DNA from 2 places in the Pseudomonas sp. EU05-FHT14B02 genome. Region 2 is predicted to be linked to the other one. Evidence: predicted binding sites of a transcription regulator. Region 2 holds the regulator's gene; the other holds the start of a gene.

Region 1 (6,891 bases), on a different contig from region 2:
GTCTTTGTTGATCCCGAGTTGATCGAGGATCTGCTGCATGTCGGTGCGGATGCGCAGCTGGCGCGCCTGATCCATACCGGCGGTCCATTCGAAATTGACCGCGCCGGGAATGTGTCCGCCCTTGGCTGCCAGGACTTTCTCGCCCGAGTACTCCAGCGGCCCGCGCGCATCCCAGATTGCCAGGTCGGCGGCACCGAGACGGCTTTGCAGGTATTCGCGGGTGGCGGTGGGTTCATCGTGCAGGGTCAACGCAACCGGACCGCCCACGTGCGGCGGGACCTGGATCGACATGGGCAAGCCTGCTGCCAGCCAGGCTGTCAGGCCACCGTCAATATAGTGGTACTTGCTGTGGCCGATGACATCCAGCAGCCAGATGAAGCGTCCGGCCCAACCGCCGCCTTCGTCGTCATACACTACGTAGACCGCATCGGGATTGTGTCCCAGCTCACCAAACAACGCTTCGAGTGCTGCCTGCGGGGGCATCAGTCCAGGAGCGGGCGCCTGACCCAGTTGCGTGCGTTTAGGATCGACAAAGCGCGCGCCGGGAATGTGCCCTTCGGCGTAGCGGGCGGCACTGGTCAAGTCCACCAGAATCAGTTCGCGGGCGTCGAGGCGAGGGAGCAAGTCGCTCGGCTCGATCACCAGCGGCAAGCCAGAGAAGTCAGACATGTGAGGTCTCCAGAGCACAAAAGGGAGGATTGTAGCGCAGCTTATTGGCCTCGGCTGCTAAAGCTGTGCAGGGCTTTTTCGATGCATTGTGCGGTTTTGCCGAAGGCCTGTACGGAAATTTCTGAAAGCGGCCCACCGCCCTGATCCGCCACGACGATCATGATCACCCGGCCATTGTTGACCAGCGAGCGCAGCAGCAGGTGTTCGCCGCTGAACTGCGAGCGCAGGCTGTTGGGCAGCAGGGCCGAGAATTGCGCATTGTTGGCCGGTGTCAGGCGGACCTGGGCCTGTTGCGCAAGCAGGCGTTGCAACACGTTGCTCTGGCTGACCACGAAGTTCAGCCCGGCCGCCTCTTTCGGCAGGCCGGCCGTCTGGTGCACGCGCAGGTTGGCGTGGGTGCGATCGGCCATCAGGATCATCACCCGGCGCATGCCGCAGGCCACGAGGGCGTCACGGGCGGCGATGGTCAGGTGCATGGCGTTGGTGAAACGGCTCGGCTCGACCAGCAACTCGGTACATTGCTTGCGCCACTTCGCCAGGTCTTCGGCGGTAGGTGCCGCTGCCGGCAGCAAGCCTGCGTGGACACGGTTCATGCCCCACGGCCAGATCAGCGACTCGGCGGGGTGCCAGAGGTCGGGCATGGCGTGTTGGCGTGCGCTGTTGGCGGCTTGCTGGTGCAATTGCTGCTGCACTTCGTCCATCGGCATTTGCAGGTAAAGGCTGGTCAGGTACTGCCAGCGCTCACTATGGGGGCTGTCCCAGGCGTGTTGCGCCGACAGCGCCAGCCCATTGGCCAGCAGCACTGTATTGGCCGGTTGATTGAGCCAGCGGCGCAGGGTCGGATCGTCATCGAGGCGATTCTGCTGGCGCAGTGGATGGTCGCTGTCACGGGCGATGCGCAGGACTTTCACCAGTTCCCGCTGCTCTGTGAGCAGCAATCGATAGCCTTGCTGCACCCAGATCGGCAAGCGCCAGACCTCCACCAGCGCCTGGCCGATTTCCAGCAGGCGTACGCCAAACAGTTGCTGCTCGACTTTGCGTGCCGACTCGCCTTTATGGATGACTCGCAGCTCCCAGTCTTCGAGCAGTTCTGGATGGGTCAGCGCCAGCGGCCACAGCGGCGAAAGAAACAGCAGGCTGCCCCAGTGGATATCCTGCCAAAGGCGCGCCAGGCGACTGGCAAAAAAACCGTTGGCCTGTTGCGTTGCGTGCTGGCTGATCATCTGCAGCTGACGCAAGGCTTTGGGGATGTCGGACTGGGGGGCGGCGGGCAAGCGTGCGAGCAGCTCTTCGGTGCGCTTCAGGCCGAGGCGATTGATTGCAATTTCAAGGTTTTCCGCAGGCTCGGTCATGCTGCCATGGGTGTGCCGGTTGGCTTCGCGAATCACGCTCAAGGCCAGGGCCGGGCTGCCTTGCATGAGGTCGGCGATATCGCGCAGCGAGCTGCGATTGTCGCGGATGGCCTTGCAGACACGGTCATGGCTGGCTTGCGGGATGGGAAGACGTACGCCATCGAGCAGCTTGACCCAGCCTTCGAGGGTCGTTGGTTTTGGTGTTGGAACGTTCGTTTCGTTAACCATGGTGGGAGGCGATCATCGTCAACATTACCTGTGCCCGGATGGGGTCAAATTAGCTTTTCGCCTGAACGGGCTATAGTCTGGCGCAGTTTTGCCGATAAGTAGAAGAAGAGATTTTTTAACTTCCGAATATGACCTTGAACCCGACTCAGTAAGTGCTCTCCTAACCTATGGCTAAAATTATCGGCATCATCGTCGTATTCGCGAGCGTGCTCGGCGGATACGTGCTTTCCCACGGCAAGATCGCCGCCCTGATACAACCTTTCGAGGTCATGATCATTGGCGGTGCGGCCCTCGGCGCCTTCTTGCAGGCCAACCCCGGCTACATGACGATGCACGTGCTCAAGAAGTCTCTGAGCATGTTCAGTTCACGTTTCAACCACGCCTTCTACCTTGAAGTGCTGGGCCTGATCTACGAGATCCTCAACAAGAGCCGCCGCGAAGGCATGATGGCCATCGAAGGCGACATCGAAGATGCCGCTGCGAGTCCGATCTTCGCGAAGTACCCGTCGGTACTCAAGGACGAGCGCATGACCGCGTTCATCTGCGATTACCTGCGCATCATGTCTTCCGGCAATATGGCTCCCCACGAACTGGAAGGCCTGTTCGACATGGAACTGTTCAGCCTCAAGGAAGACCTCGAGCACCCATCCCACGCGGTCAACGGCATCGCCGACGCCATGCCCGGTTTCGGTATCGTCGCGGCGGTACTGGGTATCGTGGTGACCATGGCTTCGCTGGGTGAGGGCGATCAGAAGTCCATCGGCCTGCACGTAGGTGCGGCACTGGTGGGTACCTTCTTCGGTATTCTCGCCGCCTACGGCTTCTTCGGCCCGCTGGCCCATTCCCTGGCCCATGATGCCAAGGAAGAACTGAACGTCTACGAAGCCATCAAGGCCTCGCTGGTGGCTTCGGCTTCCGGCATGCCGCCATCGCTGGCCGTGGAGTTCGGGCGCAAGGTCCTGTATCCGGCGCATCGTCCAAGCTTCGCCGAGCTGGAACAAGCGGTTCGCGGTCGTTAAGTTATGGAAAATAATCAGCCGATAATCATCAAGCGCGTCAAGCGCATCGCCGGTGGGCATCACGGGGGCGCGTGGAAAATCGCCTTCGCCGACTTCGCCACGGCGATGATGGCGTTCTTCCTGGTGTTGTGGCTGCTTTCCACCGCCACGCCGGAACAGAAAATTGCCATCGCCGGTTACTTCAAGGACCCGATCGGCTTTTCCGAAAGTGGCACGCCCTACATCATCGATCTGGGCGGCACGCCGACCCTGGCGCCGGAAAACACTCTCAACCCCGAGGTGAAGTCTCAGCCGCAGCCGGACAAGGTCACCATCGATACCGATCAGGTCGAAGGCATGGCCGAGCAGGTCGAAAAAGAGCGCCTCGAGCTGTTGCTGCAAGAACTGCAGAACAAGGTCGAAGAAAACCCGCAGATGCAGAAGTTCAAGGATCAGATCCTGTTCGAAATCACGGCGGACGGCCTGCGAATCCAGATCATGGACGCGGAAAACCGCCCGATGTTCGATTCAGGTTCAGCGCGTTTGAAACCGTATTTCGAAGACATCCTGCTGGCCATGGCCGACACCATCAAGGCGGTGCCGAACAAGATCAGTATCAGTGGCCACACCGATGCCAAGCCATACACGGGCACCGGTGATTTCGGTAACTGGGAACTGTCGGCCAACCGTGCCAACGCCGCGCGTCGTGCGCTGGTGGCGGGCAGCTATCCGGATGCGCAGGTGGCGCGCGTGGTCGGTTATGCCTCGTCGGCCCTGTTCGATCGCGAACATCCGTTCAACCCGGTGAACCGCCGTATCGACATCGTGGTGCTGACCAAGAAAGCCCAGCGTGCGATCGAAGGTTCGCAAGGTGCTGAGCCTGCTCCTGATGCACCGCAAGGTTCGGCTGCGCCGAGAGCCGCACCGGCTGCACCGGTCGACCCGAACGCGTTGCCGGCGGACAAGGAACCGCTGCCGGCGCACGAGCTTCGTGAACGGTTGAACTTGTTCGATGATCCAGCGCCGAAAACGGGTGACCCCGGTGCTCCGGCCGTGAAGCCGTGATTTCCGAGCGCTGAATGTAACGTAAAAGGAGAATGCCCGTATCTTGCGATACGGGCATTTTTTGAGCAGCGTTCACTGCGTGATGAGTGCGGACTCTGTAAAGAATCGAAGTTATTTATTAGGTGGCGTGAAGTCAATCTTGAAAGTTCCTCCTATTAATGCCGGCTTATCCTCACCATCAATGGGGTTTCCATAACAAGTAAACCTGCCTTCAAAATTCTTATCGCTAATGTCAGTAATGAATACTTCCCCTCGTTGGGCATACCACGACTCTGGATCGTTCGGAAAGCCTAAGCTGGGCTCAAATTTGATAACTTTCGGGTGAGACTTTAAATCATGGGGGCCTAATCCCCAGGTTGCCGGGATTGTAAACACAATGTAGTCGCTATTTTGGGATGAAGCGTTAATGTAACGATGCTCCGGATTACTATCACCATACAAAAAATATGACTCGAATGTGCGTTCTGCGTTTGCCAGTCGCATCACTGCAGCTACCTTCCCGTTCATTGGTTGTTTATCGTGCTTCTGAGCTGGTTTTTTAATATTCATATATAGGTTCTCGGTGTTGAAGGTGTCAGCCAGGCTGGCTGTGATCAGTCAACCTCTGCTCGTAAAACCTCAGAGAAAAAAGCGCGGTGAATTGTCGGGAGTTATCGCTCCATCCGAACTTTTCAAGTGCTCAGCCTCAGGCAACATGGTCAGTGTTTTTTTTGCTTTGATCTACTGTCATATCTGACAGGTTTTTAGAGCTAAGGATAATAAGCAATAGCTTTAGTTTGCTCATTGGCTCTAAGTGATTTTCTTTGACTGAATAAAAGGCTTCGATGTTGCGACAGTTTAATGACTCAAGTAAATAAAAGGTGAAGGATCGTTTTGCAGTGCAAAAAAACCATATCTGGCGATATGGTTTTTTAGGTGGGCAACTCAGAAGCCGCGAATAATCCTGGACTTGAGATCCGTGTGGAATCGATCAGCGTTAGTCCTGTTAACGCTACGCACCGACTCGCTACCGGTCACAGAATCCAGTGACATCGAGCGCTTGAGCATCGACTCGTTGCGATAAGCATCAATAAAGAACTCGATGTCCCGGTCGCTGGTCAGCTTCGGCCATTTGTCGAGGTACAGCGGCAGCTCTGTCGGGCCGGTCTTGAACGAGCAGATGCGTCGGTTGGTGATGGTCGCCTCGCCGATTTCGAACGGCACCCACCAGGACAGTGCGGTTTTCTCCGACACTACCGCCAGCAGGTGTGTGCATTCGCTGATATTGCGGGTGATCACTCCGGTGATGTCGTCGGTGGTCTGGGATTCGGCATCCAGTACGTCGAGGTAGGTCTTGATGTTGGCCTGCATCAGGCGCGTGTTGATGTTGATCGCGTGGGCGCGGTCCATGTGGCGGTAGCTGATAAACACTGGCATCAGAAATGTCCCTTGATCGCGAGTTCGCGGTAATAGGCGCCGAGGGCGGTGAGGCGGCAGCCGGTGGAGTGGATGGCGGCGTAGTACATGTGTTCGGCGTCCACCGGTTCGACCAGGCTGTGGCGGTTGCACTTTTGCAACTGGGCGAAGACCTCGCCCTGTTCCGGGTTGAACTCGGGCTCGGTGGGCTCAAAGCTGGGGGCGAGGGGGTACACCGACTCGGCTTCGGCAAACCATTCGGGGAGTTTGCGCAGGATTTCTTTGGGGATCAGCGGTGACACTTCGCGCAGGGAAATGAACTGCGAGACGTTGGTCTTGAACACCGGACGCTGTTCCCAGGCGTCAAGGGCATTGTCGACAAACGAATAGAGGCTGCCGGGGGTGATTTTGCCCAGGATGTTCGCGGCTCCGCCGTGCAGGGCCTGGAGCAGCAATCCGGTAAACACGCCGTGCTGCATGCCCTCCATCGCCGGTTCTTCCTTTTTACAGGCGGTCAGAATGGTCATGCCTTCGCCGACCACGCTGCCTTCGCTGCGCAAGGCGCGCAGTTCGCCGGCCGAGCCGCTCTGGCAACAATCGAGAATGATCACTTTGTTTTTGATCTTGGTGGCCTTGCTCGCCCAGTTGAGGATGTCGCTGAGGCGAATCCCGTCCTTGGCGCTCTTGTAATCCTGCGGGATCAACATGCCTTCGTCGGTGTCGGTGTCGAAGCTGCCGTGACCGGCGAAGTACAGTAGCGCGACATTGCAGTCACCGGAAAACAGCTCGCGGATCTGGTCTTCGAGTTTTGCCCTGCTCAGGAAGTCCTCGGCGGAAGTCAGCACGATGTTCTTGAAGTTCGGATCGCCATTGGCGTCGGTTTTCAGGACGGAGGCCATGGCCATGGCGTCATTGCTGCAACCGCTCAGGCGCGACACGTGGGTGTAGTCGTTGATGCCGATAAACAGTCCCTTGCGCATGGTTACACCGCCGTATGCTGGCGAATCGCGCTGATGATGCTGTTGGTGTTCCACGCACATTCGGCATGTGCCGCGTCACGTACCACCGTGGAAATGCGCTCGGCACCGAACGGCTTGATCGCAATGATCACCTTGCCCATGCGCTTGGCGATTTCGATTTCCTTGTTGATCCACTTGCTGTAGGTGGAGTACATCCCGGCCATG
Region 2 (6,891 bases):
GTGCCCACCGAAAGGATCACCACATGGCCCTCGCGCTGCTCTTCGTGAGCGGCGGAGCTGACCAGCCAGCGTTTGAGATAGAACAATGGCAGCGCCTTGTCCCGCACGATCACCACTTCCTGGCCGTCCACGACGTTGGTGGTCGACAGGTCTAGGTGGAAGATCTCGTTGACGTTCACCAGCGGGAACGCAAACGCCTGGTTACCGAGCATGACCATCAGCGTCGGCATGATCGCCAGGGTCAGCGGCACCTTGATGACGATCTTCGAACCCTGGCCCTTGGCCGAGTAGATGTTGATCGAGCCGTTGAGCTGGGAAATCTTGGTTTTCACCACGTCCATGCCCACGCCACGACCCGATACGTCGGAAATCTCGGTCTTGGTCGAGAAACCCGGGGCGAAGATCAGGTTGTAGCATTCGGTGTCGCTCAGGCGATCGGCGGCGTCCTTGTCCATCACACCGCGTTTTACCGCGATGGAACGCAGCACGTTCGGGTCCATGCCCTTGCCGTCGTCAGAGATCGACAGCAGGATGTGGTCGCCTTCCTGCTCCGCCGCCAGGATCACCTTGCCACCCCGGGCCTTGCCCGAGGCTTCGCGTTCTTCCGGCGACTCGATGCCGTGGTCAACCGCGTTGCGCACCAAGTGGACCAGCGGGTCGGCCAGGGCCTCGACGAGGTTCTTGTCGAGGTCGGTTTCTTCGCCGACCAGCTCCAGGTTGATCTCTTTCTTGAGCTGGCGGGCCAAATCGCGAACCAGACGCGGGAAGCGCCCGAAGACTTTCTTGATCGGTTGCATCCGGGTCTTCATGACCGCGGTTTGCAAGTCGGCGGTGACCACGTCGAGGTTCGACACGGCCTTGGACATGGCTTCGTCGCCGCTGTTGAGGCCCAGGCGGACCAGGCGGTTACGCACCAGCACCAACTCGCCGACCATGTTCATGATCTCGTCCAGACGCGCAGTATCAACACGTACGGTGGTCTCGGCTTCGCTCGCCGGCTTTTCGGCCGGTGGCGCGGCCGGAGCACGGGACAATGCCGGTGCAGCAGTTGCCGGGGCCGGCGCTTCGGCTTTTGACTCGGGGGCCCTGGCCACCGGTTTCGGCGCGGCTGCCTTGGCGGCAGGTGCCGCAACCGAGGCGTTGGCGCCGGTTGCCGTTCCAACCGTCGCGCCCACTTCAGTGAACTTGCCTTTGCCGTGCAATTCGTCGAGCAGCGCTTCGAATTCGTGATCGGAAATCAGATCGCTGCCGGCCGCCACCGCGCTCGGTGCCGCGGGTGCAGGCACAGAAGCAATGGCCGACTCCAGCGCCTCGACAGCAAAATTACCCTTGCCGTGCAGCTGGTCGAGCAGTGCTTCGAATTCGTCGTCAGTAATATCGGAACTGTCGCCAGTCACTTTCGGGGCTTCTGGCGCAGCCGGTGCCGGGACCACCGCGTCAACGGCGAACTGGCCTTTACCGTGCAGTTGATCGAGCAACGACTCGAACTCGGCATCGGTGATTTCGTCGCTGCCAGCGGCATTGCCGGCAGGCGCTGGAACAGCCGCCGGGGCCTCGGCCTGGGCCTTGACGGCGTTCAGCGAGTCCAGCAGTTGTTCGAATTCATTGTCGGTGATATCGCCCGACTCGCTTTCAGCCACAGGCGCTTCGACCACGGCGACGACAGGTGCGGCAGCCGCCTCGTCAGCCGATTGCGGCTCGGCCAGACGGGCCAGTGCCGCGAGCAGTTCCGGTGTCGCGGCCGTGATCGGGCTGCGTTCGCGGACTTCGCTGAACATGCTGTTCACCGCGTCCAGCGCTTCGAGAACCACGTCCATCAGTTCCGAGTCGACGCGACGCTCGCCCTTGCGCAGGATGTCGAACACGTTCTCGGCGATGTGGCAGCACTCCACCAGCTCGTTGAGCTGGAGGAAGCCGGCGCCCCCTTTTACAGTGTGAAAACCGCGAAAAATTGCATTGAGCAAATCCGCATCATCCGGACGGCTTTCCAGCTCGACCAGTTGCTCGGACAGTTGCTCTAGAATCTCGCCGGCCTCAACCAGGAAATCCTGAAGGATCTCTTCATCGGCGCCGAAGCTCATTAAGGGGGTGCTCCTAAAGGTCTAAAAACCTAAAATGCCTAAAATTCTAAAACCCTAGGCTGGATAGCAAATCGTCCACATCGTCCTGACCGGACACAACGTCTTCTCTTTTATCGGCATGAATCTGCGGACCTTCACCCTGAGAGAGATGTTTTTGTGGATCTTTTTCAGCAAGCATCGCTTCACGGTCATGCTCGATGCCCGCAAAGCGGTCCACCTGACTGGCCATCAGCACGAGCTTGAGCAGGTTGCTTTCAACTTCGGTGACCAACTGGGTCACACGCTTGATCACCTGGCCTGTGAGGTCCTGGTAATCCTGGGCGAGCAGGATGTCGTTGAGGTTGCCCGACACCGCGCGATTGTCCGTGCCGCTGCGTGTCAGGAACCCGTCGACCCGCCGGGCCAGTTCACGAAACTCTTCGGCGCCGACTTCGCGACGCATGAAGCGCCCCCAGTCCGCGCTCAACACTTTGGCTTCATCGGCCAGGCCATTGACCAGCGGCGTGGCACTTTCCACCAGATCCATGGTGCGGTTGGCCGCAGCCTCGGTCAGCTTGACCACATACCCCAGGCGCTCGGTGGCGTCGGTGATCTGCGACACTTCTTCGGCCTGCGGCATGTGCGGGTCAATCTGGAAATTGACGATCGCGCTATGCAGTTCGCGGGTGAGCTTGCCCACTTCCTGATACAGGCCGCGGTCACGGGTCTGGTTGAGCTCATGGATCAATTGCACCGCGTCGCCGAACTTGCCTTTTTCAAGGCTCTCGACCAATTCGACGGCGTGTTTTTTCAGGGTCGATTCAAAATCGCCCAATGAAGTTTCGTTATTGCCCATAGCTCCCCCGTGGCGCACTCATCAACCGATGCGTTCGAAAATCTTCTCGATTTTTTCTTTCAACGCCTGGGCCGTGAAGGGCTTGACCACATAGCCGTTAACGCCGGCCTGGGCCGCTTCGATGATCTGCTCGCGCTTGGCTTCAGCGGTCACCATCAGCACCGGCAGGTGCTTGAGCTTTTCATCGGCACGCACGTGACGCAGCAGGTCGATACCGGTCATGCCAGGCATGTTCCAGTCCGTTACCAGAAAGTCGATGCTTCCGCTGTTGAGCACCGGAATGGCGGTAGTGCCATCGTCGGCCTCGACGGTGTTGGTGAACCCAAGGTCACGCAGCAGGTTCTTGATGATCCGCCGCATCGTTGAGAAGTCATCAACGATGAGGATTTTCATGTTCTTGTCCAATTCGACCTCCAAGCAGTCTTAAACGCGCCCAGCACCTGGACACGCCATTTCAATCAATCCGGCAAAGCACTCAATGACTGTCTGGAGCACAACAGATCGCGACCGGCGCAGTTCAACACCACACCAACCTCGTTCGCAGTGCCCCCACACTGCCTTCAGCGCGCTCGCCACTCCCCCAAACGCCCCCGCAAACGGGCCGCGCACTGGCTGTGTAACTGGCTGACCCGCGATTCGCTGACCCCCAGGACCTCACCGATTTCCTTGAGATTCAACTCTTCGTCGTAGTACAGCGCCAACACCAGTCGCTCACGCTCCGGCAAATTGGCAATCGCATCCGCCAGCGCAGCCTGGAAGCGTTCATCCTCCAGGTCGCGTGACGGCTCGACATGAGCACTCGCGCCATCCTCGTGCAGCCCTTCGTGTTCGCCGTCCTGCAACAGGTCGTCGAAACTGAACAGCCGGCTGCCCAGGGTGTCGTTCAAAATTCCGTAGTAATCGTCGAGACTCAATTGGAGTTCGGCCGCAACTTCGTGATCTTTAGCGTCACGGCCGGTTTTAGCTTCAATCGAGCGAATGGCATCGCTGACCATGCGCGTATTGCGGTGCACCGAACGTGGCGCCCAGTCCCCCTTGCGCACTTCATCGAGCATGGCGCCGCGGATTCGTATGCCCGCGTACGTCTCGAAACTGGCGCCTTTGCCGGCGTCATATTTGGTCGACACTTCAAGCAGGCCAATCATCCCGGCCTGGATCAGGTCTTCGACCTGGACACTGGCCGGCAAACGCGCCAGCAAGTGGTAGGCAATGCGTTTAACCAGCGGCGCGTAACGCTCGATCAGCTCGTACTGCGCATCACGGGCCGACTTCTTGTAGAGGTTGTAGCCGCTGGCTGTCATAGAACAGGTCCTGCGGTCTGCTGCACGAGGCGCTCGACGAAAAACTCCAGGTGCCCGCGCGGATTGGCAGGCAGCGGCCAGGTATCAACCTTCTGCGCGATGGCCTTGAACGCCAGCGAGCACTTGGAACGCGGGAAAGCCTCGTAGACGGCGCGCTGCTTCTGCACCGCCTTGCGCACGCTTTCGTCGTAAGGCACCGCACCGACGTATTGCAGGGCGACGTCGAGGAAGCGATCCGTAACCTTGGTCAACTTGGCGAACAGGTTGCGTCCTTCCTGCGGGCTCTGGGCCATATTGGCCAGGACGCGGAAGCGGTTCATGCCATAGTCGCGATTGAGCAACTTGATCAAGGCGTAGGCATCGGTGATCGAGGTCGGTTCGTCGCATACCACAAGCAGCACTTCCTGGGCTGCCCGGACGAAACTGACTACCGAGTCACCAATGCCCGCAGCGGTGTCGATCACCAGTACGTCGAGGTTATCGCCGATATCACTGAAGGCCTGAATCAGGCCGGCGTGTTGCGCGGGACTCAGATGCACCATGCTCTGAGTGCCGGATGCGGCCGGAACGATACGGATGCCGCCGGGTCCCTGCAGCAATACATCGCGCAGTTCGCAGCGGCCCTCGATCACGTCGGCCAGAGTACGTTTGGGTGTCAGGCCCAGCAGAACGTCGACGTTCGCCAGTCCCAGGTCGGCGTCCAACAGCATGACGCGCCGGCCAAGTTCGGCCAAAGCCAGGGACAAGTTCACTGACACATTAGTTTTCCCGACGCCACCTTTGCCGCCGGTCACCGCGATCACCTGTACGGGATGCATGCTGCCCATGTTATTTCTTTACCTTGTCTTGCATAGACGGAGGCCACATTACTGGCTGCGCGTTCACAAACGGAACAATGCATGGCAGACCATCGATGTAGGTACAAAAACTGTTCATTATTACCTCAGCCGACCTGCTTGGTCGGGCTGTGGTAGATGTCAGCGAACATGTCAGCCATGGCTTCTTCGCTGGGTTCTTCCTGCATTTGCACGCTCACGGCGCGGCTGACCAATTGATGACGGCGCGGCAGATGCAAATCATCCGGGATCCGCGGGCCATCGGTCAGGTAAGCCACCGGCAGTTCATGACTGATGGCAAGGCTCAACACCTCACCCAGACTAGCCGTTTCATCCAGTTTAGTCAGAATGCAGCCGGCGAGCCCGCAGCGCTTGTAACTGTGATAAGCGGCCGTTAGAACCTGTTTCTGGCTGGTGGTTGCCAGGACCAGATAATTTTTTGATTTGATGCCGCGACCGGCCAGGCTTTCGAGCTGCATGCGCAGCGCCGGATCGCTGGCCTGCAGGCCCGCGGTATCGATCAGCACCACGCGTTTGCGCAGCAATGGTTCCAGGGCCTGCACCAGGGACTGGCCGGGATCGACGTGGGTCACCGACACATTGAGAATGCGCCCCAGGGTCTTGAGCTGTTCCTGGGCGCCGATGCGGAAGCTGTCCATGCTCACCAGCGCAATGTTCTGCGCGCCGTACTTGAGCACGTAACGGGCGGCCAGCTTGGCCAGGGTAGTGGTCTTGCCCATGCCGGCAGGGCCGACCATGGCGATCACTCCGCCCTCTTCCAGCGGCTCGACTTCCGGGGTAACGATCATGCGCGCCAGGTGCGCCAGCAACATACGCCAGGCCTGACGAGGCTCTTCGATTTCGGTGATCATTGCCAGCAGGTCGCGCGACAGCGGGCCAGACAGGCCGATGCGTTGCAGGCGACGCCAGAGGTTGGCCTGGTCCGGACGGCTGCCTTGCAGCTGATTCCAGGCCAGGGAGCCGAGCTGTACTTCCATGAGTTCGCGCAGGCTGTTGAGCTCGAAACGCATCGAGTCGAATGCACGCGGGTCCACGCCACCGGACGCTGGCGCAGCGGCCGGCGCGGGACGACGGGGTTCGGCATAGGTCGGCTCGATCAGCGGCTCGGCGGCAGTCAATGGCAATCCGGCGAACAGCTGGCGATTGGTTGCATTGTCGCTCTCGCCTTCGCCACGCAGGCTCAATTCGGCCTGGGCGGTGACGATCCGCGACTGAGTCTTGCGCAATTCGTCTTCGAGTTCCATGTTCGGAACCCGCGGCGCCAGCGCCGACAACTTGTAATCCAGCGCAGCTGTCAGTTCGACCCCCCCGGCGATCCGGCGGTTGCCAATGATGGCGGCATCAGCGCCCAGCTCATCGCGAACCAGCTTCATGGCCTGACGCATATCGGCGGCGAAAAAACGCTTAACTTGCATAAACCACTACCTCAGCCGTTGGGCCCTACTGTCGCAACGATGGTCACTTGCTTGTTGTCAGGGATTTCCTGATAAGCCAACACATGCAAACCCGGGACTGCGAGCCGGCCAAATCGCGAGAGCATCGCGCGAACCGGACCGGCCACCAGCAGAATCACCGGCTGACCTTGCATCTCCTGACGCTGTGCCGCGTCGATCAACGAACGTTGCAGCTTCTCAGCCATGCTTGGCTCCAGCAGAACGCCCTCTTCAGAACCTTGTCCTGCCTTTTGCAGACTATTGAGCAATATCTGTTCCAACCTTGGCTCCAGCGTGATAACTGGCAGCTCCGACTCAGTGCCTACAATGCTTTGGACAATTGCCCGGGATACGCCAACCCGCACGGCAGCCACCAGCGCGGCG

The links. The regulator FliA, encoded in region 2, starts transcription of late flagellar genes. The targets are predictions, from matches to a motif close to CTAAAGTTTNNNNNNNNNNNGCCGNTAA.
Region 1: a site for FliA is predicted at 2,320-2,347, ahead of motA (flagellar motor stator protein MotA). Genes of this name have one in related genera too.

Annotation. Positions count from the first base shown of each region.
Region 1 covers NZ_JBYTDD010000015.1:105,552-112,442, reverse strand. Annotated here, with positions in the region: gene rhdA (thiosulfate sulfurtransferase) at 1-669, opposite strand, end outside; gene AC3WTM_RS15670 (HDOD domain-containing protein) at 711-2,249, opposite strand; gene motA (flagellar motor stator protein MotA) at 2,417-3,268, shown strand; gene motB (flagellar motor protein MotB) at 3,272-4,312, shown strand; gene AC3WTM_RS15655 (hypothetical protein) at 4,424-4,861, opposite strand; gene AC3WTM_RS15650 (toll/interleukin-1 receptor domain-containing protein) at 5,237-5,728, opposite strand; gene AC3WTM_RS15645 (caspase family protein) at 5,728-6,687, opposite strand; gene AC3WTM_RS15640 (TIR domain-containing protein) at 6,690-6,891, opposite strand, start outside.
Region 2 covers NZ_JBYTDD010000010.1:101,405-108,295, reverse strand. Annotated here, with positions in the region: gene AC3WTM_RS11840 (chemotaxis protein CheA) at 1-2,081, opposite strand, end outside; gene AC3WTM_RS11835 (protein phosphatase CheZ) at 2,128-2,916, opposite strand; gene AC3WTM_RS11830 (chemotaxis response regulator CheY) at 2,938-3,309, opposite strand; gene fliA (RNA polymerase sigma factor FliA) at 3,477-4,217, opposite strand; gene fleN (flagellar synthesis regulator FleN) at 4,214-5,044, opposite strand; gene flhF (flagellar biosynthesis GTPase FlhF) at 5,161-6,489, opposite strand; gene flhA (flagellar biosynthesis protein FlhA) at 6,501-6,891, opposite strand, start outside.